One region of the Mycolicibacterium confluentis genome, then DNA from elsewhere that is predicted to be linked to it. Evidence: predicted binding sites of a transcription regulator. Region 1 holds the regulator's gene; each other region holds the start of a gene.
What was found. Region 1 encodes LexA, which represses DNA repair genes until DNA is damaged. Its sites were predicted from a motif close to CGAACANNTGTTCG; they were not measured.

Region 1 (10,476 bases):
GATCGAGTACCTCGTCGACGCGGTCTTCAACTACCCGACCTTCTCCGAGGCGTACAAGGTCGCCGCGTTGGATGTGATGAACAAGCTGCGGGCCCTGCAGTTGTACCGGAGTTGACGTCACCTCCTATTCATCGGTGGGCGAAATTACGCCCGACCAGGGATTTTCGCCACCAGCGGAGGCGTTGCACCGCTGTGAGGCCGTGCCGCCGCTGGCACGTCCGACAATGTGAGGGACACTTGAACCCTGAATGACCACGCAGCGTTCAGGCAGTGACGAGGAGGCGAACAATGGCGCACGTACCAGGTCCGAACCAACCCGAGCAGACCGGTATGTACGAGTTGGAGTTCCCCGCGCCGCAACTGGTCAACAACGAGGGCCAGGGGCCGGTGCTGATCCACGCCCTTGAGGGCTTCTCCGATGCGGGCCACGCGATTCGGCTGGCGGCCAAGCACCTCAAGGATCACCTCGACACCGAACTCGTGGCGTCGTTTGCGATCGACGAACTTCTCGACTACCGGTCGCGCCGCCCGCTGATGACGTTCAAGACCGATCACTTCTCCGACTACGAGGATCCCGAACTCTCGCTGTTCGCGCTGCACGACGAGTCCGGGACGCCATTCCTGCTGTTGGCGGGACTGGAGCCCGATCTCAAGTGGGAGCGGTTCATCACTGCGGTCCGACTTCTCGCCGAACGCCTCGACGTGCGGCGCACCATCGGGCTGGGCGCCATTCCGATGGCGGTGCCGCACACCCGGCCGATCACGATGACCGCGCACAGCAACAACGGCGATCTGATCACCGAGCACACGCCCTGGGTCGGCGAGGTCCAGGTGCCCGGAAGCGCCTCAAGCCTGCTCGAGTACCGCCTCGCCCAGCACGGCCACGAAGTCGTCGGGTTCACGGTCCACGTGCCGCACTACCTGGCGCAGACCGACTACCCGGCCGCAGCGCAGGCGCTGCTCGAGGAAGTTGCCCGCAGCGCGTCGCTTGACCTGCCCACCGCGGCGCTCACGGCGGCGGCGGCCGACGTCCGCACCAAAATCGATGAACAGGTCGAGGCCAGTGCGGAGGTCGCTCAAGTGGTGAGCGCGCTGGAGCGTCAGTACGATGCTTTCGTCGCCGCCCAAGAGAATCGATCTTTGCTGGCTCACGACGAGGACCTGCCAAGCGGGGACGAACTCGGAGCTGAGTTCGAGCGCTTCCTCGCCCAGCAGGCGGGTGAGAAGAATCGGGATCCGTTCCGGGACGACGACGGCACGCTGTAAACACGACGGCGGGCCGTAGAGACAACGCCCCACCGGGCCCGACGACGAGGTTGGCGTTATGAGCCCACAGAAGCCGAACCTCCGGTCGGTGCGCGAGCTCTCCCCCACGCTCGAATACCGCACGATCCACGGCTACCGGCGGGCGTTCCGGATCGCCGGAACGGGTCCCGCCCTGCTGCTGATCCATGGCATCGGCGACAACTCGACGACGTGGGACACCGTGCACGCCAAGCTCGCCCAACGATTCACGGTGATCGCGCCCGACCTCCTGGGCCACGGGCAGTCCGACAAGCCGCGAGCCGACTATTCGGTGGCGGCCTACGCCAACGGCATGCGCGACCTACTCAGCGTGCTCGACATCGAGCGCGTCACGGTCATCGGTCATTCCCTCGGCGGCGGAGTCGCCATGCAGTTCGCCTATCAGTTCCCGCAGTTGTTGGAGCGTCTCATCCTGGTCGGGGCAGGCGGTGTGACCAAGGACGTCAACGTGGCGCTGCGGATGGCCTCCCTGCCGTTGGGCGGCGAGGCGCTGGGACTGCTGCGACTGCCGATGGTGCTGCCCGCGCTGCAGGCATTCGGCAAGGCCGCGGGCGCGGTGCTCGGATCCACTCGTGTCGGGCGCGACCTGCCCGATGTGCTGCGCATCCTGCGCGACCTGCCCGAACCGACCGCATCGTCGGCCTTCACCCGCACCCTGCGTGCCGTTGTTGACTGGCGTGGCCAGGTGGTGACGATGCTCGACCGGTGTTATTTGACGGAATCGGTTCCTGTGCAACTCATCTGGGGTGACCAGGATGTCGTCATCCCGGTGGCCCATGCCCGCATGGCGCACGCCGCCATGCCCGGCTCACAACTCGAGATCTTCCCACGCTCAGGCCACTTTCCGTTCCACGACGACCCCGACCGCTTCGTCGAGGTCGTCGAGCGCTTCATCGACACCACCGCACCGGCCGAATACGACCAGGCCGCACTGCGGGAACTCCTGCGGTCCGGGATCACCGAATCCACCCTCACCGGCACGTCCGACACCAAGGTCGCAGTCCTCGACGCGATGGGTCACGACGAGCGTTCGGCGACCTGAGACCGTCGCCGAGGATCCAGACCAAATCCGCGTCACTGCCCAGTACAGTCGGGACATGGGTATCGACGTCACGGTGCTTCGGGTGTTCACCGACTCAGACGGCAACTACGGCAACCCACTCGGCGTGGTCGACGCGAGGACCGTCGCGCCCGAGGACCGGCAGGCCCTTGCCGCTGAATTAGGTTACAGCGAAACCATTTACGTCCACATCCCGGCTGCCGGCGCGGCGACGGCACAGGTGCAGATCTTCACGCCGACAACCGAATTGCCGTTCGCGGGCCACCCGACCGTGGGTGCATCGTGGTGGCTCAAGGAGATCGGGACACCCGTGCACACGCTGCAGACCGCAGCCGGGATCGTTCAGGTCAACTACGACGTCGGCCCTGACAGGCTCACCTCAATCAGCGCACGCTCCGAATGGGCGCCTGAGTTCGCGATCCATGATCTGGACTCGGTCGACGAACTGATGGCGGCCGATCCCGCCGACTACACCGACGACGTCGAGCACTATCTGTGGACGTGGACCGACCGGGATGCCGGGGAGATCCGCTCCCGGATGTTCGCGCCACATCTGGGCATCGTCGAGGACGAGGCCACTGGCGCTGCGGCGGTGCGCATCACCGACTACCTCAGCCGGGACCTGCGCATCACGCAGGGCCAGGGTTCGCGCATCGAGACAACGTGGTCGCCCGAGGGCTGGGTGCAGGTTGCCGGCGCCGCCGTCAACGACGGCATTCGGCGCGTCGACTGAAACTGCCCCAGGACAGCAGGAACGCCAGGGTCAACCCGCGGAGACCCCGCGGTGCTGACGCAGGGCCTCGATTTCGCGTTCGAAGTCGTCGGCCGAGGTGAAAGACCGGTACACCGAGGCGAACCTGAGGTAGGCGACCTCGTCGAGTTCCCGCAGCGGCCCCAGAATCGCGAGACCAACCTCGTTGCTCGGAACTTCAGGACCTGCGGCCCGGACCGCGTCCTCGACCTGCTGGGCGAGCAGGTTGAGCGCGTCATCGTCCACCTGGCGCCCCTGACAGGCCCGGCGCACGCCGCTGATCACCTTCTCCCGACTGAACGGTTCAGTGACCCCGCTGCGTTTCACGACGGCGAGCACGGCCGTCTCGACAGTGGTGAATCTGCGCCCACACTCCGGACAGGAACGGCGCCGACGGATGGCCTGGCCTTCGTCCGTCTCCCGGGAGTCCACGACACGCGAGTCAGGATTCCGGCAGAAAGGACAGTGCATGCCCGCTCCTTCGTCGTGCCGCCTGTGGGATGACCCCAACGACTCAGAGACTACCTGGGTGCGCCGCTCAGCGGCCAGGGCACCGAAGTCCACGACGATCATGACTGTCCGCCACCTGAATTCGAACGTACGGCTGTCAGGCGACCGGCGCGATCAGCGTCTGGCCGGCGTCCAGCGCCCCGGACTCGAGCTCGTTGAGTTCACGGATGCGGTCCACCACGCTGTTCACCGGGGCATCCGGCGCCACCCGGGCGGCCACGTGGGCCAGCGTCTCCCCCGACCGGACCTGCACCACTGCCAGTCGATCCGGAACCGGGGCCGAGGCGTGCGCGGCCTCACCGAACTGCGCGACCACGCCGAGCCACATCGTGATCAGCGCGGCCGTGAAGGCCAGGCCCACCAGGGTCAACGGCGTGATCCGGCGCCCGGGCGTGCGGGCATGGGGAGCGCGCGACACCCGCACTCCGGTACCGCGGTAGCGCGGCGCGATGGCCGCCGGTCGCGCCGGTGCGGGCCGTCCCGCGACGCCGCTGCCGCTCCGAGGGCGCCGCGGTGCGTCGACGCCCGGGGACGTCCGGGGGGCGGGCCACCTGTCTTCACAGAAGGCCGATGCGGTCCTCGGGTACACGCTGGTGTGGGTCATGTCCGGTCCTTTCGGTCGCTGCGGGCGGTCCATGCGTTCGCTCCTGTGTTCGAATATAATCGATCATGTGTTCGACTAGAAGTCTGAAACCGAACATGTGATCGAACCGTAGCCGAACGATAGAACGGGCCTCCGACAAAAAATCGCTCCAGGCCGCCGCGACGAGTCCTCGCCACACCAACATCACCGGCCACAGGGGCACCAGCAGGACAGATGGCGACACGCCTCGAACACATGTTTGATTCTTGCCCCCTGCGGGACTACATTCGAACGCATGGCTGACACCGAGAACGGCAGCAGTTCACCCGCGACCAGTCGCGAAGGCGCGCTCGACCCTGCTCTCACCGAGCGGCAGCGGACCATCCTCGAGGTCATCCGGGCCTCGGTGACCACACGGGGCTATCCCCCGAGCATCCGCGAGATCGGCGACGCGGTGGGCCTGACGTCGACCTCGTCGGTGGCCCACCAACTGCGCACCCTTGAGCGCAAGGGCTATCTGCGCCGTGACCCGAACCGCCCCCGCGCGGTGGACGTCCGTGGCGCTGATGATGTTGCGCACGCCGTGGCGACCGACGTGGCCGGATCCGACGCCCTGCCGGAACCCACGTTCGTGCCCGTGCTGGGACGGATCGCGGCTGGCGGCCCCATCCTCGCCGAGGAGGCTGTCGAGGATGTCTTCCCGCTGCCGCGTGAACTCGTCGGCGAGGGTTCGCTGTTCCTGCTGAAGGTGGTCGGCGAGTCCATGATCGACGCCGCGATCTGCGACGGCGACTGGGTCGTCATACGCCAGCAGAATGTCGCCGACAACGGTGACATCGTGGCCGCGATGATCGACGGCGAAGCCACGGTCAAGACCTTCAAGCGCACCGCGGGTCAGGTGTGGTTGATGCCCCACAACCCGGCGTTCGACCCGATCCCGGGCAACGACGCGGCCATTCTCGGCAAGGTCGTGACCGTCATCCGCAAGATCTGAGCCGCGGTCTGAACGCGGTCAGTCGGCGCGGCTGAACCCGTTCGCCTCAGCCAATTCCGGGCTGGCGAACCAGATCTCGGCGACCGTCTCGTCGTAGCCGGGTGATCCCGGTACGTGGTAGCGCCCCGTTCGCATGCTGCCCTTCACGGGATAGCCCTCTGGCGCCGTATGCGGGTCGTCGAGCGGCAGATGGATGGCCGGCGGTGCGGCCACCTCCGCATGTTCGTCCTCGGCCTCGCCCGACACGACCACGGCGTCCTCGTCGCGCTGGCCCTGGTCGCCGTAGTCCGGCTCCTCGTAGTCCGATTCCCGGTAGCCGCGTTCCGGTTCCTGGTAGCCGCGTTCCGGTTCCTGGTAGCCGGCGTTGACGTCCTGCTGATAGTCCTGCTCGTATTGCGACACGTACCGGCTGGGCGGCGCCTCGAAGCTGCGCGCGGGCGGCGGCGCCGCGCCGTAGACGGGCGCGAACAGCGAGCCCGGACCCGGCAGGTAGTCGTCGTCGTCGTCCGGCTGCGAGGACCAGGACTGGTCGCCCACATCGTGTGCGGCGTGGCGTCCGGCCTGATCGTCACCAACATTGATGACCCGGGTCGGAGCGGTGTCGGCGTCGAGATCGTCCTCGTCGTCCTCGACCGCGTCGGCCGACTCGTGGGCGCCGCGATGAGTGAACAGACCGTCGTCGTCGTCGGCCTGTGGTGCAAGGCGGGGCAGCGACGTGGTCTCTTCGCCCCACGCAGGCCGCGACACCGGCGGCAGGTAGGCGTCGTCGTCGTGCTCGCCGAAGTCCGTGCGGCGCGACCAACCGTTCTCGTCGTCGCGGGCCTCGCCGAACCTCTTCTCGTACGTGGGCTCGTACCCCGAGTCGTAGCCGGGCTCGTACCCGGCGTCGGGGCCCTCGTCCTCGTCGTCGTCCTCGTCGTCGTAGTCGGCGTGCTGCGCGGACCGGCGCCTGCGCATCGCGACCAAGGCGTACACCGAACCCAGCAGCAGCAGGGCGACCGGGATGATCCACCACAGCCACCAGCTCTGCCAGGTGATTCCGCTGTCCGTCTCACCTTCGGGGGCCGCGGGCGGGGCGCTCGGCACGGGTGCGTCCGGTATCTCGAGCCCGCCCAGCGACTGCGCCAGGTTCGCGGGATCGGAGGTGAAGGTGTTGTCCTGACTGTTCCACGAGAGCTCGCCACCGCTGAACTTCTGCGTGACAATCCCGCCCTCGGTGTTCTGATCCCCAGTGGGGACGCCGAGCGCACCCGTGGCGCCGCCCAGCTTGTCCCACGCGGCCTTCATGGCGCCGCGCACGATGACAGCACCGTGTTCCCGCGTCCAGAAGATCGTCGGATTGTCCGGCGCGGAGAAGACCTGGATCCGGCTGTCCGGCACCCCGCCGTCGGCCTCACCGCCGGCCGGAAGACCGAAGTCTCCGGTGGGACCACCGGCCGACTCGTACTTGGCCAGGATGTCCCCCGAAACGGCATGGGCGCCCGTCTCCGGGCTGTAGAACACCTTGCCGCCGGAGAAGTTCTGTCCGGCCCCAGCGTCTCCGATGGCGTACTGCTCCCCGGCCTTGACCCCGAGCGGTCCTGAGGACCCGCCGGCGGCACGCCAGGCGGTCGCGATCGCCGACGCCGCGTCGGACGGGATCTCAAGGCCGACAAGCTGTCCGGCAAGGTCGGCCGGTTCGGTCGTGAAGACCTTGGTGCCGGTGTCGAACGACAGTTGACCACCGGTGAACCGCTGCGAGATGACGTCGCCGGTGTACGTCTCGTCGGCGATGGGGACACCGAGGACGCCAGCCGAGCCACCGAGCTTGTCCCACGCGGCATTGATCGCACCGCGCACCACCCAGGCGCCGGTCTCCGGCGTCCAGAAGATCACGGGGTTGTCAGCGGCGCTGAACGTGCTGTTACGGCTCTCCGGGCTGATCCGGCCCGGACCCTCATCGATGTTCGGGAAGCCCAGATCACTGTCCGCGGGTCCGCCGAGGTCGCGGTACTTCTCCAGGATGGCGCCGTGCATGATTCGCGCACCGGTTGCTGGCGAGAAGAAGATCGCCCCACCGGCAAAGTTCTGCCCGAAACCCGGGCCCACGGCATAGACACCGCCATCCCGCGGGCCCAGGGTCGACGCGTCTCCACCGGCGGCGTCGAACGCCGCATTGATCGCGTCCGTGGCGTCACTTTCCGGTGACGCATGCGCAGTCGGCGCAAAAAGCGCGACCGCGGCGGCAGCGAGAACAATTCCCAACGCCGTTCGACCGATTCCCCCGAATCGTTTCCACTGCCGTGTCATCGACTCACCCCGCGCTTTCCGACCCTGCCATCTGCATCGTCAGCCTGCGAGGACCAGCCCGAATTCAGGGCACAGTCGAAGACGGGCCAACCTCATCCGGCACAGAATACCCATACGTAACGTAAATAACATGCATCCGGGACCCGAAAGCACGGTTTCGATACGGGACGGTTATTCTCTTCGCTCTTGAAAGAGCGCCGGATCAGACGCCCAGGCTGCGCCCGATGATCTCTTTCATGATCTCGGTGGTGCCGCCGAAGATGGTCTGCACACGGGCGTCCAACCAGGCGCGGGCAACGTTGTACTCGCGCATGTAGCCGTAGCCACCGTGCAACTGCAGGCAGCGGTCGATGAGCTTGACCTGCGCCTCGGTGGCGTACCACTTGGCCATCGCGGCCTGCTCGGCCGACAGGTGCGCCTTGGTGTGCATCTTGAGGAACTCGTCGATCATGATGCGCACCGCGGTGGTCTCGGTGGCCAGCTCGGCCAGCACGAACCGGCTGTTCTGGAAGCTGCCGATCGGCTTGCCGAACGCCTTGCGCTCCTTGCAGTACTGGATGGTCTCCTCGAGAACCGCCTCCATGGCTGCGGCGGCCGAGATCGCGATCGTCATGCGCTCCTGGGGCAGGTTCTGCATCAGGTAGACGAAGCCCTGTCCCTCCTCGCCGAGGAGATTCTCGACGGGCACCTTGACGTCGGTGAAGGACAGCTCGGCGGTGTCCTGGGCCTCCAGGCCGACCTTGTCGAGGTGGCGACCGCGCTCGAAGCCCTCCATGCCGCGCTCCACCATCAGCAGCGAGAAGCCCAGCGCGCCCTTCTCGGGGTCAGTCTGAGCGACGACGATCACCAGGTCGGACAGGATGCCGTTGGTGATGAAGGTCTTCGAGCCGTTGAGGATGTAGTGATCGCCCTGCTTGACGGCGCGGGTCTTGATGCCCTGCAGGTCGCTTCCGGTGCCCGGTTCGGTCATGGCGATCGCGGTGATCAGTTCGCCGGAGCAGAACCCGGGCAGCCAACGCTGCTTCTGCTCCTCGGTGCACAGGCGCAGCAGGTACGGCGCCACGACGTCGTTGTGCAGCGCGAAGCCCAGTCCGCTGAAGCGGCCGCGCGTGTTCTCCTCGGCGATCACCGCGTTGTAGCGGAAGTCATCGTTGCCGCCGCCGCCGTACTCCTCCGGCACCGCCATGCCGAGGAAGCCCTGCTTGCCGGCCTCGAGCCACGCACCTCGGTCGACGATCTTGTCCTTCTCCCACTGCTCGTGGTACGGCGCGACATGCTTGTCCAGGAAGGCGCGGTACGACTCGCGGAAGAGATCGTGCTCGGGCTCGAACAGGGTGCGCTGGAACTTCACGGCGTTGCTCACGGGGACCTCCGGGGCGGGTTTGATCAAACTGCGAATCTTGCGCACGACGATATACCAACCGGGTGGTTGGTCGGGAATCGGGCTGCCGACCTGCGCACCTAGACTCGGGAGTCATGAGTGCGCGCGGCAACACCGCACCGATGAGCCTCACCCACTGGGGTGCGTTCCATGCCGACGTCGCCGACGGCGACATCACCGCCGTCACCGCCCCGGCCTACGACACTGACCCGTCGCCGCTGCTCGACAACCTGGTCGGGTCGATCCGGCACCGCTCCCGCGTCGCGGCCCCCGCGGTGCGGCGCGGTTGGCTCGAACACGGCCCCGGCCCCACCGGGGCACGCGGCTCCGACGAGTTCGTCGAACTGTCGTGGCCCGAGCTGACCGAGGTGCTCGCGACCGAACTGCGTCGGGTGGTCGACCGGTACGGCAACGAGGCCATCTACGGCGGCTCCTACGGCTGGTCCAGCGCCGGGCGCTTCCACCACGCACAGAGCCAGGTGCACCGGTTCCTGAAACTGCTCGGCGGATACACCTTCTCGCGACACTCCTACAGCCTCGGCGCCACCGGCGTGATCATGCCGCGCGTGGTGGGCACGCACGACAACCTGTTCAAACGCTCCACGAGCTGGGACGTGATCGCCGAGCACACCGATCTGCTGGTCTGCTTCGGCGGTGTCGGCCTCAAGAACACCGCGATCAACGATGGTGGCACCACGGCACATCCGGCCCGCGAGGCGCTGGCGCGGTTCCGCGCCCGCGGCGGGCACATCGTGTCGGTCTCCCCCCTGCGCGACGACGTCGTCGGGCCCTGCGACTGGCTGGCCGCCGTACCGGGCACCGATGTGGCCATCATGCTCGGCCTGGCGCACACCCTGGTCTCTGAGGGGCTGCACGACAAGGAGTTCCTGCGCGAATTCTGCACGGGCTACGACGTGTTCGAGGGGCACCTGCTCGGCCACGACGACGGCGTGCCCAAGTCGGCGGAGTGGGCCGCACAGATCAGCGGGGTGCCCGCCGACACGCTGCGCGCCCTGGCCCGGCGGATGGCGGCGGGGCGCACGATCCTCACTGTCAGCTGGTCGCTGCAGCGCACCCGCTACGGCGAGCAGGCCCCCTGGATGGGCCTGACACTGGCCGCGATGCTCGGCCAGATCGGTCTTCCCGGAGGCGGTTTCGGCCACGGCTACGGGTCCATGAACGAGCCCGGCCTGCCGCCGGTGCGGTGCCGCCTGCCCCGCCTGCCGCAGGGCCCCAACCCCGTGCAGACGTTCATTCCGGTGGCCGCGGTCAGCGATATGCTGCTGCACCCCGGCGAGATGTTCGAGTACAACGGCCAGCGCCTGCGTTACCCCGACATCCGATGCGTGTACTGGGCCGGCGGCAACCCGTTTCACCACCACCAGAACATTCCCCGCCTGCGGCGCGCACTGAGCCGAGTGGACACCGTTGTCGTGCACGACCCGTACTGGACCGCGATGGCCAAGCACGCCGACATCGTCGTCCCCTCCACGACACCGTATGAGCGCGACGACTTCTCGGGTTCCCGCAACGATCCCCGACTGGTCGCGATGCCCGCCCTGGCACCGCCGTACGCCCAGGCTCGCAACGACCACCGGACCTT
Region 2 (10,476 bases), 330 kb from region 1:
CCAGCGGATTCGCCTTGATGTTGAAGTACCAGACGGGATGCTTGGGAGCACCGCCGAGGGAGGCGACGACGGCGTACTCACCGTCGTGTTCGACCCGCATCAGCGGGGTCTTGCGAATCTTGCCGGTCTTGGCGCCGACAGTGGTCAGCAGCACCACGGCCTTACCGTTGAGTTCGGTGCCCTTCGTGCCGCCGGACTTCATGTACTCCTCGGCGTTCTCGCGAGCCCAGTCCGAGGTGCTGGGTGCGTAATCCCCTGTAAGTGGCATGTAGCCAGGCTAGCGAAATCGATGCGCCGGATCCGGGGTTTCGGTTGACCGAAAACTTTTCTGAGAGCTATCGTGGACCTCATGACCACCGCCGAGCAGTTCCGCTCAGCCGTCGCCCACCCCGCATCGCGGGAGGTGACGATCGCCGGTGTGCCCTGGCCCGCCTACAAGGTGTTCGCGCTGATCGTGGCCGCGGTGGTCTTCGGTGTCGTTGGCCTGATGACGGCCAGCATGGGCGCCGGCGTCCTGACCGGCGCGGCTGTGGCCACCGTCGTATGGGTGGGTTTCGGCGTCGCGCATCGCACGCGCTGACCCTCGATCACATCAGAGTGAGCACAACCCTGTCCGGCCCCTAGGGGTCTGCGAGCATCTCGAGGTCCCACCGGGAGTCGAGGGAGTGCGCGGATGATCGAGACGGCCACGCCACGTGAGCCGGGGCCGCGCCGCGTGGAATGTCGTGACCAGCTTTGATCCGTACGCGTGGAACAACTTCGGCCACGGGCACGGGCCCGCCGAGGAGCCGCCCAGCCGGGCCGACCGGTACCGGCGTGCCGCGGAGTTCGTCGAGGTCGTCCGCGCGCTCTGGGACTCGTGGGACGACGACGCCGTGCTCGGCGACAAGGCCAGCGGGGCGTTCGGCAGGGCCTTGGCCGATCAACTGAGCGTCGATCCGGACGAGCTGGACTTGGACAGCCCGCTCCCCCGTTGGCTGCTCGAGGGCGCGGAGTCCATCACCGGCTCGCAAGGAGCCCGCAATATCGTCGTCAAGCTGGCCCGTCGCGAGAACCTCACGGTCCGAGAGATTCTCGACCGCGTGATGGACTGGCATCGTCTTGTCATCGGCACTCCCGAACAGCTCGCCGACACCATCGAGGAATGGTTCCGCTCCGGTGCCGTGGACGGCTTCAACCTCATGCCCGACGTGTTCCCCTCCGGATTGGAGCTTTTCGTCGATCACGTGGTCCCCCTTCTGCGTGCGCGTGGAATCTTCCGGCACGAGTACAGCCACACCACGCTGCGCGGCCACCTCGGCCTGCAGCGTGTGCCTGACAGCTGGGCGCGACTGTTCTCGCAGGCGGGCTGACCCGCTCACTCGCACCCGTCACCGAATTGCTGACGGGGCGAACTGATTCATCCTCATTCACCGCAAATCAGCTCGTGTCTCTCCGCGCGCGTTGACTTTTGATGCGTTGAGCCTCCTCGACTGCACGGGGACGTCTGCGGCGGGGCATCTGCAGTCCGCGGTTGCTCGTCGGTGCGGGTGTCTGCGTCGGCTGGGTTGCTTCCGACAGTGGTGCGGTGGTGGTGTCCCAGTGTGGGAACACGATGCGGCTGCCGGGGTGGGTGGTGTAGGTGTGGCCGGTCGGTGCAGTCCAGACGATGGTGCCGTCGGGGTGCTGAACGTCCGACCAGCCCTGCTCTCCGGTCCAGAATGTCTTGAGCAGGTGGTTCTTTCGGCACAGGCAGCGAAGGTTCGACGGGTGTGTCGGACCGGTTGGGTAGGCGATCGCATGGTCGATGTCGCAGAACTGCGCCGGGGTGGTGCAGCCGGGAAATCGGCAGAACATGTCCCGGTTGCGGACGAACGCCGCCAACGCCGCTGAGGGGCGGTAGCCGGGTTCGGGGTCGGTGGGTGGGGGTCTCATCGGTTTGACGGGGGCACCGTTGATCAACAGCTCTTCCAGTAACGGCTGGGGCACGATGCCGCCGCCCTGCAACACCGCCGCAGGCCGCCGGGACGGCGCGGACGGCGCTATGGGGATTTCGGGTGGTGCCGGCGGCGTTGCGGAGGTGTCGGCTGCCGGGGAACCAGCCTGGCCGCCGGCTGGTGACTCGACCTCGGTGCCGGCATTCGAGCCTGTGGGCGTCTTTGTGGCCGTCTTGGCCGCGGCAATGTTGTTGCGGGCAGCGGTGATCGCCCGTTCATCGGCCAGCACATAAATCACCGCCGCACTGCGGCTCGGCGTCACCTTGGCGCCGACGCACTCCGGATTGCCGCAGCGGCACGTCAGGGGTCCGGACTCGGCAGCTATCGCCCCTATGGCATCGGAACGGCGTTCGCCGGCGTTTCGCGGGTCATCGGCACACAGGTGGCGGGTGAGCTCGGCGAAACGTTTCTTGATCAGTGCAGCGTCGGTCTTGAGGAGCCGTCCCCACATCGAGCAGGTCCCGGTTTCGTCCTCGGGCTTGCCGAACTGCACATCCCGACCCCGGGCGGCGGCTTCGAAGGCGTCCAGGGCATCGGGATCGTATTCGGCGAGCACTTTGTCGATCGCCTGATCCAACTGGGCATCCGACATCACGCCCCACCGCCTGGCCGCAAGGGCGAGCTCACCGTCGATGGCCGCCATCGGTTCGTCGTCGATCACCATGCGGGTGCGCCAGCAGATGGTCGAGGCGGTGCGCGCGGTGATCGTCCCGGCCTGCAGCAGCGTGAAGACCCGAGGCAGGCGGGTGTGCAGGGCTTGGGCCATGTGCATCTGACCGGAGGCTTTGCGGCCGCTGATGTTCAACGCGGCGCCGATTTCGGCCGCGCAGGCATCCCAGGTGTCACAAGCCCACAGGGCGCGCTCGTCCTCATCAACGACCCGCAACTCCATCAACGCATGGATCGCAGCCAACCGACCCGCCGCGGCAGCAGCCTCCGCCCGTGCGAAACCACTGATCGCGGAGACGACAGCCACGTCGTCATCCGGATCAAACCCTGAATCGCACATACGTTCGATTGTCCAGACGGTGCCGACAAATCACCACCACAAGAGCGCCACCCTGGGGATGAAACGCCAACTGTGGATAAATCGCGTGAGAGAGCCTGGATGACCGGTGGGCCGCTACCCGAAGAACGCTTGAACCGTTGAGCGAGAGGGGGTTTGGTACTGCCAGGGCTGACTGCTAGCGCCTACCGCCAGCGCTGAGGGTCCATTACCAGCTGAGTGCCACTGCCAGTGGCCCAAGGGCGACTATGCGTACGGAACCGAAGCCCAGCGGGTCTTGAGTCACGCCTCGACAGTCGACGGCCTATGCCACGGGGATGACGCCGCACGACGTCCACGATCCAGAACGAGAATCAGCGACGCCCAGCGCGCAACACCCACGGCAACGCCGTCAGAGCCACGGCCTGAATGAGTACCACCGCGATCACCACCGCAGTCACCGACCGCTGGTACAACAGACCCGTCAGCACCCCGCCGCCGGCCAGAGCCGTACCGACCACCGCGGCGTAAACGCCGTAGGCCGTGGCCCGCCTCGGTGACGGCACCAGATCGGCGACCACCGCGCGCAGTGTCGAATCCTGGATTCCGACCGCGGCGCCCCACGCCACCGCACCGGCGATCACCAGCCGCAGGTCGGTGCTGAACCCCAATGCAGGCACGGCGGCGGCCAACAGGGGCAACACCGCCAGCACCCGGCCCCCGACCCGGTCATAGGTCCACCCCGTAATGAGTGCCGCCACCGCTGCGGCCGCCATCGCCGCGGCGTAGATGACCGGAACCCACCCCGCGCTGACTATGCCGCGCGAGACCTGGTGAAAGGACAGCACCGCGAACGTGGTGAACCCCAGCATGGTCGCCGCCGAGAACCCCGAATACACCCAGAATGACGACGAAAACCGTGGTGCGGGAGATGATTCGACGTCCACGCCTGACGCCGCAGCCTCATAGCGGGCCGGTTCCGGGACACGGGCGCGCAGCCACAGCAGCAGGGCGATCGCCGCCACGCCCGGAATCGCCAGCAACGCCATCGTCGGCCCGTACGCCCCGCCGAACACCACCAGCAGGCCTGCCACCGCGAGCGGCCCGGCCAGCGCCCCAACCTGGTCGAGCGCCTTGTGCACCGCGAACCCGCGACCCCGTCCGGTGACCGCGGCGGCATGCGAGAGCAGCGTGTCCTTGGCAGGACTGCGCACGGCCTTACCGACACGCTCGGCGATGATCAGCGCACCGGCCACCCACAACACGCCCGCGATCCCAAGGAACGGCACGGTGCACACCGTGAGCAGGTAACCCCCTATGGCCCACGCCCAGAATCGGCCCGTGCGGTCGGTCAACGGCCCCGACGCCAGGCGCAGGATCAGCGCGGCGGCCTCCCCCACACCGCTGATGAGGCCGACGACCGCGGCCGTCGCGCCCAGCGATGCCAGCAGAGGACCGGTGATCGACCGGGCGCCCTCGTAGACGACGTCGGCCAGCAGGCTCACGACACCGAAGGTGGCGACGAACCGCCACGCACTCAGCATCGGGCGGCTAACCGCCGAGGCAGCCCGGGCCCAGCAGGGCCTTCAGATCACCCATCAGCGCCGAGGACGGCGTAACACGCAGGGACTGGTCCAACTCCAGCGTGGTGATGCGCTCACCGCTGATCAACCGCAGGTGCACCTGTGAGGTCCCGGGATGCCGGGCCAGCACCTGCTTGAGCGCGGTGACCTTGTCCATGGTGCACTGCCGGGTGGGCAGGCTGACCGCCAGCGGACGGTCGGGCTGGGCGCTGGAGAAGTCGGGCACCACGAGGTCGTGCACGATCAGCGAGCGACGGTCATCGCGCACGGCCACCTTGGCCTTGAGGATCACCACGGTGTCGTCCGCCACGTCCGCGCCGTACACCGAATAGGTCTGTGGGAAGAACAGCACCTCGATACCACCACTGAGGTCCTCGAGTTGCGCTGAGGCCCAAGGGAGTCCGTTCTTGTTCACGCGCCGGTTGACCGAGGCGAGGATGCCACCGACCTGCACCTGGGCGTCGTGGGCGACGTCGCCGTCGAGGATGGCCGGGATCTGGGTGTCGACCTGGTTGGCCAGCAGGTGCGCGACTCCATCGAGGGGATGCCCCGACACATAGAGGCCGAGCATCTCGCGCTCCAGCGCGAGTTTGTGCTTGTCGTCCCACTCCTCGTCGGGCACCTTGATGGTGAAAACCGAATCCGTGCCGCCGCTCTCGTCAGCGCCGCCGAAGAGGTCGAACTGGCCCATGGCCTCGGCCTTCTTGGTGCCCAGCACCGAGTCGACGGCGTCGGTGTGCACCAGGAACAAACCCTTGCGTGCGTGCTTGAGCGAATCGAACGCGCCCGCCTTGATCAGCGACTCGGTGACCTTCTTGTTGCAGGCCGCGACGTCGATCTTGTTCAGGTAGTCCGAGAAGTCGGTGAAATTGCCCTTCTGCTTTCGGGTTTCGATCAGCGAGGCCACGACGTTGGCGCCCACGTTGCGGACCGCGCCGAGGCCGAACCGGATGTCCTCACCGACCGAGGCGAAGTTCTGCACCGACTCGTTGACGTCGGGCGGCAGCACGGTGATGCCGAGGCGACGGCAGTCGGACAGGTAGACCGCGGCTTTGTCCTTGTCGTCACCGACGGACGTCAACAGGCCGGCCATGTACTCCGAGGGGTAGTTGGCCTTCAGGTACGCCGTCCAATACGACACCAGGCCGTAGCCCGCCGCGTGCGACTTGTTGAACGCGTATCCGGCGAACGGGAGGATCGTGTCCCACAGCGCCTTGACGGCCTTCTCGGAGAAGCCGTTGGCGGTCATGCCCTCGTAGAAACCCTTGTACTCGGCCTCCAGCACCTCAAGCTTCTTCTTGCCCATGGCCTTTCGAAGCGCATCGGCCTTACCCATGGTGTAGGAGGCGACCTTCTGGGCGATGAACATGATCTGCTCTTGGTAGACGATCAGGCCGTAGGTCTCCGACAGGATGTCCTTGAGCGGTTCTTCGAGCTCAGGATGGATCGGCTTGATCGGCTGCCGGCCGTTCTTGCGGTCGGCGTAGTCGTTGTGGGCGTTCATGCCCATCGGACCGGGCCGGTACAGCGCCAGCACCGCGACGATGTCGTTGAACTCGGTGGGCTGCATTCGGCGCAGCAGGTCACGCATCGGCCCGCCGTCCAGCTGGAACACGCCGAGGGTGTCACCGCGGGAGAGCAGTTCGTAGGTCGCCGGATCGTCGAACGGCACTGCGTCCAGGTCGAGTTCAATGCCGCGGTTGGCCTTGATGTTCTCGAGCGCGTCCCCCATGATCGTGAGGTTTCGCAGGCCCAGGAAGTCCATCTTCAGCAGGCCGATGGCCTCACACGACGGGTAGTCCCACCCGGTGATGATCGCGCCGTCCTGGGGACGCTTCCACAACGGGATCGCGTCGATCAGCGGTTCGGAGCTCATGATGACCGCGCAGGCGTGCACGCCCGCGTTGCGCACCAGACCCTCCAGGCCGCGCGCGGTCTCGTAGATGGTCCGGACATCCGGATCGGTGTCGATCAGACCGCGGACCTCGGCGGCCTCCTTGTACCGCTCGTGGTTCGGGTCGGTGATGCCCGACAGCGGAATGTCCTTCGCCATGATCGGCGGGGGCAGTGCCTTGGTGATCCGGTCGGCGATCGCGAAGCCAGGCTGCCCGTAGTGCACGCGGGCCGAATCCTTCAGAGCCGCTTTGGTCTTGATGGTGCCGAAGGTGATGACCTGTGCGACCCGGTCACTGCCCCACTTCTCGGCGGCATACCGCACCATCTCGCCGCGACGACGGTCGTCGAAGTCGATGTCGATATCGGGCGCGGACGGGCGTTCGGGGTTGAGGAAGCGCTCGAAGAGCAGGCCGTGCGGAATCGGGTCGATGTTGGTGATGCCCAGTGCGTACGCCACGAGTGATCCCGCAGCCGAACCACGGCCCGGGCCCACCCGGATGTCGATGGACTTCGCGTAGTTGATCAGGTCGGCGACGATCAGGAAGTACGCCGGGAAGCCCTTGCCGCAGATGACGTCGATCTCGTACTCAGCCCGATCGGTGTACTCCTGCGGCACATTGTCGGGGAACCGCCGCTGCAGGCCCGCACGCACCTCATGCCGCAGCCACGACCCCTGGTCGTGGCCCTCCGGCACGGGGAAGATCGGCATCCGGTCGACGGGCGCCCACACCTCGTCGTACGGCGTGACGCGCTCGGCGATCAGCAGCGTGGAGTCACACGCACCCGGCACCTCGTCGTCCCAGATCGCCCGCATCTCGGCGGCGGACTTCAGGTAGTAGCCGTCACCGTCGAACTTGAATCGGTTGGGATCCGAGAGCGTCTTGCCGGTCTGGATGCACAGCAGCGCCTCGTGGTTGTGCGAATGCTCACGTGTGACGTAGTGGCAGTCGTTGGTGGCCAGCGGCGGAATGCCGAGCTTGCGGCCGATCTCGAGCAGCCCTTCACGAACCCGCCGCTCAATGGACAGCCCATGGTCCATCAGTTCGAGGAAGAAGTTCTCCGGGCCGAAGATCTCCCGCCACTTGGCGGCGGCCTCCAGGGCCTCCTGCGTATGGCCCAGTCGGAGCCGGGTCTGCACCTCACCGGAGGGGCATCCCGTGGTGGCGATGATGCCCTCGGCATTCTCGGCGATGATCTCGGCGTCCATGCGGGGCCACTTGCCGAGCTGGCCCTCGAACGACGCGAGCGACGACAGCTTGAACAGGTTGCGCAGACCGGTCGCGTTCTGCGCGACCATCGTCATGTGCAGATAGGCGCCGCTGGCCGACACGTCGTCGGCCTTCTGGCTGGGGTCGCCCCACGTGATGCGGCGGGTGTCGAACCGCGACGCGGGCGCGATGTAGGCCTCGACCCCGATGATCGGCGTGATGCCGGCGCTCTTGGCCTCGTTGTAGAACTGGCTGGCGCCGAACATGTTGCCGTGGTCGGTCATGCCGATGGCCGACATCTCCAGGCGGGTGGCCTCGGCCAGCATGGGCTTGATCTTGGCGGCACCGTCCAGCATCGAATACTCGGTGTGGTTGTGCAGGTGAACAAAGCCGCGATTACCCATAGGCCCGTCAGTCTAGAACCCCCATCCGACACCGCCCGGGTGACTCGCGGACGGTGCTGGGTGTCTCGGCGTGCCGCCCGGCGTGTCGTCGCCGGGCGGGTCCGAGACGCGGTTTTCAGGCCTCGTCGCGCAGCAGGCGCGCCATCCCCTCGGACTCCTCGGCGGTCATCTCACCGGACAGCTGGAGCGTGTCACCGTCGAGGCGCTGGCCGATCGACGGAGCCGACACGACGACCCCGCCGCGCACGAACGCGACCTGCTTGCCGATGTTGGCCGCGGTGAAGTCGGAGAACGTCTGCGCCGACTCCGGTGTCAGGGCGACCTGCACGTAGTAGGAGTTGTTCAGCGGCGACAACAGCGCCTCGGCCTGGGTCAGTTGAAGCTGCACCGCCTCGGCACTGAGTGTGAACAGCGCCGTCTTCTCGATGTCACACAACTGCACGGTCTCGGTCGGCGGACCCACCATCCCCTGCGGACACTCCTCAGGTGTGGTCATCACGGCCTTGACCACCGGACGCACGGTCAGCGGTTTGATCGACGGCCCGGCAGGCGTGGGCACCGCGGCGACCTCAGAACCCGAGGCGGACTCCGGTGAGCCGAATCCCTGCTGGATCAGCGCGGCTGAGAGGGGCACGATCATGGTCAGCCCGACCAGTGCCGCGGTCACCGCAATCCAGCGCCTGCGGCGATTGCGTGCCGCCTCGCGGCCCGCTGGGTCCGTCATCTGTTCACCTTTCGCATTCGCACCGCCCGTGGGCTGACGAAAATCTGGTGCCGAGCACACCATGGTCGCTGCCGGACAATAACTCAGCATGAAGCTGCTCTGGGCGGGACTCTTCGCCGTCACCCTCGCCGTCGCCGGAATCGGGGTGCTGCGGACCGCGCTCGACCTCCGCACCGGAGAAGTCGTGGAGCGTTCGTGTGGCCCCGCGCCGCTCGCCGAATACTGCGTCGAACGCCGAGTGCTGTCGGCCATTCCGCTGCTGCGTGAGGAACGTCGCACGGTCGAGGTGCACAGCGCGCGCAATCCCGCCCGCAACCTGTACCTGCCCGACCCGTTCCTCTCAGCGGTCACCATCACGTGGAGTCCCCTGCGAGTCACCCTCACCGACGAACTCGGCTACTCCCTGGTGCTCGACGACGGTTATCTGCGCAGGCTCCACGACTGACGGCGCGCGGCGGGCACGCCGGACGGCGTCGGTGGTGAACACCGCCAGGGCCACCCAGATCAGGGCGAAGCCGACCCAGCGGGCGGTCGGCATGGGTTCGTGTCCGACCACCACACCCCACGTCATCTGCATGGCGGGATTCAAGTACATCAGCAGGCCGAGCGTCACCAGTGCCAGGCGCTGAGCCGCGGCCGCGAAGAACAGCAGAGGGATGGCGGTGAGTGGGCCCGCCAGAACCGTCAGGACGATGTGCCAGCCGCCGTTGGACAGGAACTGACCGGTGCCGGCCCACCCGAGGACGGCGAGGTACGCGATCGCGAACGGCGCCGCAAGCCCGGCCTCCACGCCGACGCTGACCCGGGGGTCGGTCGGGACGATCTTCTTGACCACGCCGTAAAGGCCGAACGAGAACGCCAGACCCAGCCCGATCCACGGCGGCGCACCGACCTCGACCACCAGCACCCCCACGGCGGCCACGGCGATGACCAGGGCCACCATCTGCATCCGGTTGAGCCGCTCCCGGAAGAGCAGCATTCCCAACAGCACGCTGACCAGTGGGTTGATGAAGTATCCGAGCGCGGCGTCGACGACGTGGCCGTTGCTCACGGCATAGATGTAGATGACCCAGTTCATCGAGATCAGCGCCGAGGCGGCCGCAAGCAGCAGCCAGACTCGTCCACTGATTCGACGCAGGTCGCCCAGTCGCCGGACCACCGCGAGGACGACCAGCATGAAGATCAGCGTCCAGACGATCCGGTGCGCCAGCACCTCGAACGCGCTGGCGGGCTTCAGCAGTGGAAAGAACGCCGGAAACAGGCCCCAGGTTCCGTAGGCGCCCAACCCGAAGAGCAGGCCGGCGCGCGAATTGCGCTGTGCTGCGTCCTGACTCACTCTTGGTGGCGCAGCACGTCGAGCGCGTGCTGCAGGTCCGCAGGATAGGGGCTGGTGATCTCGATCCGCCGCCCGTCGGCGGGATGCGCGAACGCCAGCGACCGCGCGTGCAGCCACTGTCGTTCCAGCCCAAGCTTTTTCGCGAGCGTCGGATCAGCACCGTAGGTCATGTCGCCACAGCACGGATGGTGCAACGCCGCGAAGTGCACGCGGATCTGATGGGTGCGACCCGTCTCGAGGTGCACGTCGAGCAGGCTGGCCGCCACGAACGCCTCGATGGTGTCGTAGTGCGTGATGCTGTGTCGCCCGTTCTCGGTGACCGCGAATTTCCAGTCGTGACCTCGGTGGCGGCCGATGGGCGCGT
Region 3 (10,476 bases), 2.2 Mb from region 1:
GGCTCTGTTCGTTGCGACGGTACGTCGACACCGACCTCTAGAACCCACCCGTTGCGGTCGAGCTGGCCGGCGGCGCCGCGACTGCGCGTACGGACCGAGCGTGCCGTCAGCTCAGCGTCGGCGGCGGATGCGCCACAGCGCTGAAGCCGCGGCCGCACCCACTGACGCCCCGACGGCCAGCGCGAAGACGGCGAGCACCAGGTGCCGCGGGCGCTCCGACGCGATGAACGCCGCAAGCTGCATGCCCCCAGCGATCAGGGCCACCACCGCGAAGGCCACGGCGAGCAGAACCAGCACCTTCTGCGACATGTGTGCGGACCTCCCGTCGGCGTCGGACGTAGACGTCGTACCCGGAATGCTGCGGGCCTATTGCGGGCGCGCGGCAGCGAAGGGGTTGCAATAACCCTGCCTGACCCGGCGCGCCAGGACCCCAATCGGGCCCCGGCCGGGTGATGATACGGATGTGGCTGATGTTACGACTGTGACGAACGTTGACCCGGCGCCCGGGGCGCCCGCGGAGCCGACCGAGCCGACGGTGCAGGCCGCGTCCGCCCCTCCGGTTGATACCGCGACGTCCGCCCCTCCGGTTGATACCGCGACGTCCGCCCCTCCGGTTGATACCGCGACGTCCGCCCCTCCGGTGGAGACCGCGACGTCCGCCCCTCCGGTGGAGACCGCGACGTCCGCCCCTCCGGTGGCGATGGACACCTCAGCTTCCGTTCCACCCCCGTCGCCTCGGGCGTGGAAGGCGCCCAAGGCGCCACTCACCCGTCAACAGGCCGACGAAATGGGCCGTGCCGCCCTCAAAGCCGTGTCAACGATCGCCCATCTGCTCATCCGCCTCGGCCGTGGCGCGGCGCGCATCGTCGGGCAGGGGTGGCGCGTGATCGAAGCGGTGCCAGCAGCCCTGCAACTGTTCTTCGTCCTGGGCATCGGCTTGCTCCTGGGCATTGCCGGCGCGATCGCCCTGCAGAGCTCCCTCGGGTTGATCTGCACCGTCGTGGTGATTCCGGTGTCCTCGATCGCGCTGGGCGTGCTCGGGCAGCGCTGGTACACCGGCCTCGGCGGTCAGTCGGCGCGCCAGATCGACAGTCAGACCAGTGCGCCGACCACCTCGGACCTGCAACGGTCCGTCGAATACGTCGACCGAAAGCTCACCCTGGCCCTCACCTCGATCGGCACCGAACGGCACCAGCAGGCCCTGATCGCACTCTTCCAGGCCAAGACCGCCGTCGAACTCACGCTCGGAACGGAGCAGGACTCCGCAATCAACCTCGACCTGCCGCTGGCCGCCGACGACCACGCCCTGCGCCCGCGCATCCGCATGGGGGCGAAATCGCAGCTGCGAGAGGGCAGTTCCCTGGTGGCCTCATGAGCGCACCGACGATCACGGGGCAGGTCGCACTCATCGAGGATGATTTCACGCTGGTCCTCAACCGCGGCGCCGAGGCTGGCGTGCGGCCGGGCATGATCTTTGCCGTGCACACCGATGACGGGCAGGTGATCACCGACCCGGAATCCGGAAGGGAACTCGGCAGGCTGAGTCGGGAGACGCTGCAGGTGCGGGTGTTCGACGTGCAACCGCTGTTCGCCCGCGCACACACCTTCGTCAGAACCGACGACTTCCACGGGCTCCTCAACATCCCGTTTGTGGAGGAGAACGTCGTGACCGTGAACGTCGGCGATCATGTCGCGCTGGTGCGCGACGACGCGACGTTCCGTTCGTCGGAGCGCAACGCACAATAGCCACCGGGCCTGAGGTGAAGAAGTCCTGACCGACACTCACTGTTTGTCGCAGGCGACTCCGTCGCCGTCCCGGTCCAACTCATAGATGTCGTCTCCGAGCACCCTGATGGGACCCGAGACATATTCCGGCCCATTGCCGCTGCCGCCTGCGCATTCCACATCGCTGGCCACCGGCACACAGCCCGAATAGTTGGAGTCGCACTCCCCCTGCTGCGACATCGGTGGACGCGTCCACGTCGCCGCCTCTGGATCAGCGGCAGACATCGGTCCAGCGCCGATGCTCAGAGCCACCCCGATCAACACTGTTGTCAATACCCCCATGCGGCCGACACTAGAGCGGCCGGCGGGCGTGGCGCCGAAGATCAATGGAACGAATTCATGACACCAGCTCCGTCTCTCCGTCGACCATCCGGGCCTCACAACTCAGCCAACGCCGCGTGCAGCCGACCGTCGAGGTCGCCCCTGCCACTGGCGTACATCGGACCCGTCCCGTCGGTGAGCAGGCGGCGCAGCCGGGCCATACCCATCGCGCTGACCGGCAGCGGAGAATGCAGTCGCTGCACCACCGCGTCGATCGCGCCCTCGGCCGCAATGACATTGGCGCGGTGCACCGCAACTGTCGCCGGCCGGAGGGGTCGCGTTTGACGCGCTTGTACAGACACCCGGCGCAGTGTCCGGGCGACGCCGCAGCGCTCGCGATCCGAGGTGAGACGCGCCGCGTGCAGACCGAGTGCGTTCCCCGGCGCCACAGTGCATCCGAACGCCAGGGCCTCGTCGAAGCGACCGGCGAACAGCCGCACCATCAGCCGAGCGCGCCACGAGACTTTTTCACCAGTGCGGGCGGCCCAGCGGCCGTCGGGTGCGACCAGCGATTGAGTGGACACGTGAATCTCCCTTTGAATAACAGATTTGGACGATGTATCAGGTGTCGGTGGCGGCCGACTGACACGAAACCAGTCAACGCGCGATGAGCCCCGGGGAGCAGGCAGTGTTTCTCCTAGGTGCAATCGGGCCATCCTGATCGACCAACTGAACACCAGCAGTGAACGGTTCCGCGCCCTGTGGGCAGAGTACGACGTCAAGGGCCACGCCAGCGGACTGCTGCTGCTCAATCACCCCATCGCCGGCCCGCTCGACCTGTACTTCCTGCATCTGACACTGCGCGGAACCCAGAACACCATGGTGGTCTACTGGGCCCAGCCGGGCACCCCGTCGGTGGACGGGCTCAACCGGCTGAGGGATCTGGCCTGAGTCCGTCACACCGACATCGCCAGAAAGGTCATCGCCACCGCCACCAACGTGGTCGTGGAAATCATGGAAATGATTGAGCGCCAAACTATTTCGTCGCCAGAGTTCATTCTTTTCGGCACCACTTCATGGTCACAGCCCGCCGATTAGGCAACCAGGGCGAAAAACTACCAGCACCAATCCAGCCACCCACGGACATGAGAGAGCCCCGAAACTGCGGTGCAGGCTGTGGATTGGCGAGAGGACCAGCCGTGCAGGCAGTTTCGGGGCAGCCCCGGCGGCCGTCAGATCGCTACGGTCTCGATGACCGCGAATGCGCCGACTCGGCCGACGGCGGTACGGCGAAGTCCCGCCGACTCGAAGAGAGCGTCGGACTCAGCGATGTCGCGTTCCCGCCCACCCGTCATGACGAGCATGTTCGTTATCGGCGCCAGACCCGGATCACCCAGTTCTCCGACAGCGTGATCAACGACGATGATGCGTCCAGCGTCCCGCAGCGACGCACGGCAGTTCTTCAGGGATGCGTATGCTCGTGTCCTCGTCCCAGTCGTGCAGAACGTACTTGAGTACGTACAGGTCAGCGGGCGGGATGGGCGGTCCTGCAACCCGTCCCGGCGAGCAGCCCCTGCGCGTCGGGCACGACATGCGGCAGATCGAAGACGCCACCGCGCAGGGCATGGTTCGCCCGCATCAGTTCGCCGTCCGCACCGCCGATGTCCAAGGCCTGGTGCACGCCGTCGGTGTTGACCACCTTCGCGATTCACACCGTCGGAGGACGTCATCAAACCAGGTGACACAGAGGCACGGAACAGACGTCCAGTGGCGCCCCGATCGATGGACTCTAGTTCGGCAACCGCATCGGGGGTGTCAATGCCTGCATTCAAGCGGTCGGCCAGGTTGAACGTCGCAGCGGCACAAACAATCTGGGCCACCTAGAGTCCGGTGACCATGCCCATCATCTGGCCGCGATCCGCGTCAGTGACCGGCCTGGGATTCGTGGCCCGCACGGTGACCGGCAGCTCCTGCAGGCCTCGCATCAACGTGCTCGGACGGTACGTGAGAGAGCTGGTGGACGCCAGCCGGATGTCGTCGTAGCGGGACAACATTCGGTCGAGCGCGATCTCGCCCTCCATCCTGGCCAGCGGCGCACCCAGGCAGTGGTGGATGCCGTGTCCGAACGCGAGGTGCCGGTTGTCCGGCCGCGACACGTCGAACAGGTGGGGGTCTGCGAAGCGGAGCTCATCGCGATTGGCGCCGAGCAGACCGATCAACACCACCTCATTTGCCGGAATTACGATGTCGCCCAGGGGTATCGGTTCGGAGGTGAGACGTACTGTGGCGGTGTTGAGTGGACTCTCGTAGCGCAGAATCTCCTCCACGGCGACCGGCAGCAGGGTTCGGTCGGCGCGCACAGCCCGCAGCTGGTCCGGGTTCCGCAACAGGGTCAGGACGCCGTTGCCGATCAGGTTCACCGTGGTGTCGTATCCCGCGATGATGAGCAGGAACGCGGTGCCCAGCAGTTCCCCCTCCGACAGTCGGTCACCGTTATCCCGCTGATGGACCAAACTGCTCAGAACGTCGCCGTGTGGGGCGCTGCGTTTTGCCGCGACGATTGTCCGCAGCAGTGCGGTCAATCCGGTACGCGCAGTGCGCAGCTCATCCTGGTCGGTGCTGGTGAAGATCGGAACGACGAGCGACATGAATGCGTCCTGCGCGCCGGGAGGCACGCCGAGCAGTTCGCCGATCACGCGGACCGGGAGTGGTTGGGCATAGGCGCGCATGAGGTCGACGTCGCCCTGGAGGTCGATGTCGTCGAGCAGGTCGTCGGCGATCCGCACGATGGCCGGCCGCAGGCGTTTGACCGAGTGGGTGGTGAACGCCGCGGAGACGAAGCGGCGAAGACGAGTATGGTCCGGGGGATCCTTGAACAGCATGTTGTCGCCCAGAACCGACCCGATCGAGCGGTCCAAGTGGGGCGGGAGCAGCCGGGTTGCAGTCGGCCCGTCCTTCTTGAGCCTCGGGTCTGCAAGCAGGGCGCGGGCCTCCTCATATCGCGTCACCATCCAGACCCGGGCCCCACCCCACATCAACACCGGCTCAGCAGGGCCCTGCCGGCGCAACCGCTCGTAGACCACATGCGGGTCCTGGATGAATGAGTTGTCAAGAGTCAGCATGTTTTCGGACCTGCCTCGGTCGGGATCGGAACGTACCCAAACCAGGGTGTCGGCCGTATGCGCGCATAACCAGGGTGACCTGTTCCTAGCCTCGGGGGTGCCACTGCGAGGTTCGTTGTCAGGCGATCCGGTCAACTATCGTGACCCCGTTCGCCTTCTTAATGCTTCGGGACTGGGGTCGGCGCGCATGTCACTTCAGCCACTCAGAAACTTGAATTTTTCTCTGCCCCTTGGGTTTTACCTTTCACGTTTCCGCCCTGTTGCCACACGTCAAGATGCACGCTTGTTGACCTGGGCTTGAGAGACGGGATCGGCCCTACTTGTGGCCAGTTTGAGCAGTTGGGCGGCCAGCGCTTGGACCTGGCGCTGGGTGGCTGCGGGATTGATCAGGGAGGAGTTCTGGGCCAGGGCCACTTTGTGCTGCACCGCCACGGTTGGGTGGCCGATTGCGCGGTGAAATGGGGTTGCGGCGGTGTCGTGTTTCTTGGACACCTTGGCGCCATGGCGTGTGCGGTCGCCTCCACCACGGCCCTGCGCACAGCCAGCGTCAACCCCATCACTTGGGCCTACGCGCGCATGCCTGATGAGTCAACGCGCCAGCGATTTTTGTCAGTGCTTCGAACTAGTGTTCGGGTATGACTTCCGTGGCGGATCTCCTCTCAGAGTTGGAGTCCGTGCACGCCCGCCTCGCCACCGCGACCGTCGATGACCTCTCCGCACTGCAGGTGCTCACGGTGATGGAACGCCTACAGAAAGTCAGCTGGGCCGACGCGGCCGTCGACCACAAACTCATCACCCACTTGGAGGAACTCGGCCCGGAGGCACTCGGCGGCGACAAGGTCACCAAAGTCCTGACCCACCGCCTGCGGATCCCAGCCGAAGAGGCCCGCCAACGCGTCGCCGACGCCGCAGTGCTGAGTCCCCGCCGCGCCATGACCGGGGAACCGTTGGAACCGGTGCTGCCCAACGTCGCCGCACAGGTGGCCGAAGGCCGGGTGGGGCCCGCGCATGTGAAGAGTGTTCGCGAGTTTCTCAAGACACTGCCCGACCACGTCGATCTCAGCGCGCGCGTGGCGGCCGAATCCCTGGCCGCTGTTCACGCCTCGACGCTGGGTGTGCCCGACTTCCGCGCGGCGTTGAACCGGATGCTGCTCTGGCTCGACCCCGACGGCTCCTTCAACGACGCCGACATCCAACGCCGCCGCGGCCTCACCTTCGGCAAACAGGGACCTGACGGGCTCATCCGAGTCAGTGGACACCTCACCCCGGAGGCATGGGCAGTGTGGGAACCGGTGATGGCAACAAAGGCCGCGCCCGGCATGTGCAACCCCGACGACGAAAACCCCTGCCTATCAGGACGGCCCACCCAGGAACAGATCAAAGCCGATCAGCGCACCAAAGCTCAACGCCAGCACGACGCCCTCGTCGCCAGCGGCCGAATGATCCTGGCCTCGAAGAAACTCGGGAAACTCAACGGCCTACCCGTCACCGTCGTCGTCACCACCACCTTGAAAGAACTCCAATCAGGCGCGGGCTTCGGGATCACCGGAGGCGGATCCCTGCTGCCCATGCGAGACCTGATCCGCATGGCCAGCCACGCCTTCCACTACCTCTCGGTGTTCGACGACGACGGCCAAGCCCTGTATCTGGGGCGGGCCAAACGGATCGCCACCCCAGCCCAACGCCTGGTCCTGTTCGGCAAAGAACGCGGCTGCAGCGCCCCCGGATGCACCGCCTCGTTCTACCAATGCCAAGTCCACCACGCCGCCCAAGACTGGATCGAGGGTGGCGAAACCAACGTCAACGAACTCACCCTGGCCTGCGGGACCGACAACCGCAAAGTCGGACCCGAACCCGAAAAGTGGACCACGCGGATTCGGGATGACGGCCGCTGCGAATGGATTCCACCACCGCACCTCGACAACGGCGGCCCCCGGGTGAATGACTACCACCACCCGGAAAACCTCCTCGCACCACCCGACACCGAGGACAGCGGACCCGACCCCGGCTGACGGGAGGGGAACGAACGCGGCCCCGGCCCCGGTTGCCAGGTGGCCGTGGAGCCGGCCTCGACGCTGGTTGCGGGAGGACGGCGCACGCGGCCCCGGCCCCGGTTGCGGGAGGACAGCGGACGCGACCCCAGCCGGCGGGGGACCAACACCGCCGACAGAGAACCAACACCGCCGACAGAACAGTCCGGGGGCCGATGAGCCGAACCCCCGTGCAGCAACACCGGAAGCGGGCCGGACCCGGATATGCAGAGCACCAACCGCCCCGATCGCGGCCGAGCAGCCTCAGCCGCGGCGGGGAAACGGTCCCGATGACCTTGCAGCCGAATCTCCACGCCCCCGAGTACGCCGGTGTAAGACAGACCCATGACCAGTCCGCACGCCCGCGCGTCGCGCGAAGCTGGGTGGTGACCTGATGTGCCGCCTGTTCGGGTTGCACGCCGGCCACCCCGTCACCGCGACGTTCTGGCTGCTCGATGCCCCAGACAGCCTGTCCGCGCAGAGTAGGCGCAATCCCGACGGGACCGGTCTGGGCGTGTTCGAGGCCGACGGCACCCCCGTGGTTCGCAAGCAGCCGATCGCCGCATGGCGCGACCTCGCCTTCGCGGCCGAGGCCCGTGAGATGACGGGGACGACGTTCATCGCCCACGTCCGCTACGCCACCACCGGAGCCACCGCGGAGGCGAACACCCATCCGTTCCTTCAGGACAATCGGATCTTCGCGCACAACGGCATCGTGGAAGGACTGGACATCCTCGACGCCCGGCTCACCCAACTCGGTGCCGCCGACCTCGTCCGGGGAGACACCGATTCCGAGCGGGTCTTCGCGCTGATCACAGCGTCCATCAGGGGGCACGGCGGCGATGTCGGCGCCGGGTTGGTGGAGGCACTGCACTGGCTGCGGGAGAACGTCCCGATCTATGCGGTCAACGTGCTGCTGGCCACCGTGACTGATCTGTGGGCGCTGCGCTATCCCGACACCCACGAGCTTTACCTGCTTGACCGGACCGCCGGCGGTCACGGCGAATTCGCCATGCGCAGCACACGAATAACGGCGGGCAGTGCGCACCTGCACGACGCACCCTCGGCAATCTTCGCCACCGAACCGATGGACGACGGACGGTGGCAGCTGATGGAGTCCGGCGAGCTGGTCCATGTGGCCGCCGATCTGACGATCACCCGTCGCACGGTCCTGCCCGACCCACCGGTGCACCAGCTCACGATGTCCGACCTCAGTCCCAACATGGTGCAGTCACAACACCCGCCAGCCTGACGCAGGCGTCGACAGCATTGCCCATCGCCGGGCAGACCGTCGTCAGGAATTGAGCGCGTCAGCCTCCGCACGAGCGGTGGCAGCGTCGAGGCAGGCCGCCGCGGCCTCCTCGACGGCACTGTCGGCGAACCAGATGGCGGCCAGAGCGTACGCCTCAGCGTCCTCTGCGTGCCGTTCGGCGGCCTTCGCGTCGTGTTCCTCCTTCTTCTGCGCGATGTTTGACCGCACCTTGTCGATGTGGGCCTTCCATTGGCTGCGGAGTTCTACCCACTGCGACGAGATCCTTTCTCCGGTGTCGTCGGCCTTCTCCTTGACGTGCTCCGCGGCCGACGCGGCACGTTCGCGCGCCGCGGCGGCGTCCGCCTTCAGTTCTGCCTTCTCATGGCCCGCGGAGGCCTTGAGTCTGCTCGCTGATTCCTTTGTCCTTTCAGCGAGTGCATCGAATTTTTCGCTCAGACGGTTGTCGGCCATGCGGTGCTCCTGACTCAGACTGTCGGCTCTGATGAGCGGAGCCGCTACCGCTCCAGCGTGGCACTGTCGAACGGGCCCGGACCACACACGAAACAATGACGTTTCAATCCTGCCGCCCTCCGGTGCGGTGATCAGGGGTCACGTTGCGCGACAGCGGAACCCACATCTCGCGGGGCGCGGGTTGCTGCGACGACGGGAATTCCTCCAGGTCACCGGCACCCGACGGGTGCGCATCCCACTCGGCGAAGGTCAGCGGCGACTGGATCCACGCGCGCAACAGGCTGTACGTCGCCCGCATCGACTCGATGTGGGTCCGCTCCCAGCCATGGCTGCCATCGACACCGAAGCCCACCAGCGCGGCCCGGGTGTTGGCGCCGGCTTCGATGGCCGCCGCCACATCGGAGCGGTAGTAGCGGAACACGTCCCGGGTGTACGGAATGTGATGGTGGTCGGCGAGGCGGCACAGGTTCCGGGTCAGGTGATAGTCGTAGGGACCGTGCAGATCCGACATCGGGACCGTCACGGCGTCCTCCCGGGAGTTCTGCGTGGGCGCGCACACCGCGTTGTCCACCGAGATCATCTCGGCGATGTCCGGCGGAAGACCGGTGCTCGCGCCGTACCCGACCTCTTCGGCGATGGTGACCATGATCGCGGTGCGGTGCGGCAGTTCCACCGCATTGTCGGTGAGATGCTTGAGCAGCGCGAGGACGACGGCGACGCCCGCCTTGTCGTCGAGGTGGCGCGAGACGATGTATCCGTCCTCGGTCAGCACGGGGTTGGCCATCAGCGGCGCGTAGTCACCGATTCGGATGCCCAGTCGGGTCAGGTCTTCACGGCAGGACACCCTGCGGTCGACACGGACTTCGACGTGGTCCCAGTCGGTGGGCTGAGTGTCGACCTCGTCGCCGAAGGCGTGACCGCTTGCCTTGAGCGGCATGATCGTTCCGGTGATGAACGCGTCGGTGTCCTCGCTGAGGATCCGCACCCGGGCGCCGGCGGCGAAGCGCGCCGAGAAGGTGCCGACGGGAATCACCTCGAGGCGGCCGTTGTCCTTGAGCCCTCGGACCATGCAGCCGGTGGTGTCCGCGTGGACCACCAGCGCTCGGTCGGTGGTCGCCGATCGCCCGGGGTATTCGGCGATCAACGCGCCGCGCCGGGTCAGCGAGAACGAGAGGCCGAACCCCTCGAACACCTCGCCAATGAGCTTCATCACCGCGTCGGTGCGCCCCGTCGGGCTCGGTGTCTGCAGCAGTCTGAGCAGGGTGTCGACCATCCAGGTGCTGTCGGCTTCGGACATGTCCGCGTCTCCGAGCATGACGTCTCCTCTGCGACCGGGAGCCCATCGAGTCAGCCATGGGTCGCCGGTTGCGCCGGGGAACGAGGACCCCGAGTCCGAGCCTAACGGCGGCGGGTCGGGGTTCGTGGCAGTTCCTGGTGACGTTTCGGCTGATCCCTTCGGAAGTTCCGATTTCATGTGGCCGCAAGACTTTCTGTCGCGGACACCGCCGCGGCGGGCTTCGACCTCGCGGCCGGTCAGTCCACCGTCCACGCACCC

Region 2: G6N34_RS12285 (HNH endonuclease signature motif containing protein) is a predicted target of LexA. The motif match lies at 2,979-2,992, and genes of this name have one in related genera.
Region 3: G6N34_RS03415 (HNH endonuclease signature motif containing protein) is a predicted target of LexA. The motif match lies at 5,787-5,800, and genes of this name have one in related genera.

Annotation. Positions count from the first base shown of each region.
Region 1 is NZ_AP022612.1:2,978,248-2,988,723, forward strand. It holds gene sthA (Si-specific NAD(P)(+) transhydrogenase) at 1-115, shown strand, start outside; gene G6N34_RS13830 (proteasome assembly chaperone family protein) at 289-1,266, shown strand; gene G6N34_RS13835 (alpha/beta fold hydrolase) at 1,325-2,347, shown strand; gene G6N34_RS13840 (PhzF family protein) at 2,403-3,098, shown strand; gene nrdR (transcriptional regulator NrdR) at 3,129-3,587, opposite strand; gene G6N34_RS13850 (LysM peptidoglycan-binding domain-containing protein) at 3,724-4,230, opposite strand; gene lexA (transcriptional repressor LexA) at 4,505-5,203, shown strand; gene G6N34_RS13860 (sunset domain-containing protein) at 5,222-7,492, opposite strand; gene G6N34_RS13865 (acyl-CoA dehydrogenase family protein) at 7,695-8,855, opposite strand; gene G6N34_RS13870 (molybdopterin guanine dinucleotide-containing S/N-oxide reductase) at 8,969-10,476, shown strand, end outside.
Region 2 is NZ_AP022612.1:2,644,198-2,654,673, forward strand. It holds gene G6N34_RS12270 (nitroreductase family deazaflavin-dependent oxidoreductase) at 1-268, opposite strand, end outside; gene G6N34_RS12275 (hypothetical protein) at 350-580, shown strand; gene G6N34_RS12280 (LLM class oxidoreductase) at 696-1,352, shown strand; gene G6N34_RS12285 (HNH endonuclease signature motif containing protein) at 1,420-2,952, opposite strand; gene G6N34_RS12290 (MFS transporter) at 3,336-4,505, opposite strand; gene dnaE (DNA polymerase III subunit alpha) at 4,513-8,052, opposite strand; gene G6N34_RS12300 (SecDF P1 head subdomain-containing protein) at 8,168-8,776, opposite strand; gene G6N34_RS12305 (hypothetical protein) at 8,865-9,221, shown strand; gene rarD (EamA family transporter RarD) at 9,117-10,112, opposite strand; gene G6N34_RS12315 (RluA family pseudouridine synthase) at 10,109-10,476, opposite strand, start outside.
Region 3 is NZ_AP022612.1:732,142-742,617, reverse strand. It holds gene G6N34_RS03465 (hypothetical protein) at 112-309, opposite strand; gene G6N34_RS03460 (hypothetical protein) at 812-1,375, shown strand; gene G6N34_RS03455 (hypothetical protein) at 1,372-1,746, shown strand; gene G6N34_RS03450 (excalibur domain-containing protein) at 1,783-2,067, opposite strand; gene G6N34_RS03445 (hypothetical protein) at 2,163-2,630, opposite strand; gene G6N34_RS03440 (MmyB family transcriptional regulator) at 2,656-2,997, shown strand; gene G6N34_RS28245 (methyltransferase) at 3,279-3,512, opposite strand; gene G6N34_RS28240 (methyltransferase) at 3,460-3,639, opposite strand; gene G6N34_RS03430 (hypothetical protein) at 3,572-3,745, opposite strand; gene G6N34_RS03425 (cytochrome P450 family protein) at 3,927-5,168, opposite strand; gene G6N34_RS03420 (hypothetical protein) at 5,439-5,660, opposite strand; gene G6N34_RS03415 (HNH endonuclease signature motif containing protein) at 5,804-7,180, shown strand; gene G6N34_RS03410 (class II glutamine amidotransferase) at 7,593-8,450, shown strand; gene G6N34_RS03405 (hypothetical protein) at 8,493-8,921, opposite strand; gene G6N34_RS03400 (osmoprotectant NAGGN system M42 family peptidase) at 9,025-10,236, opposite strand.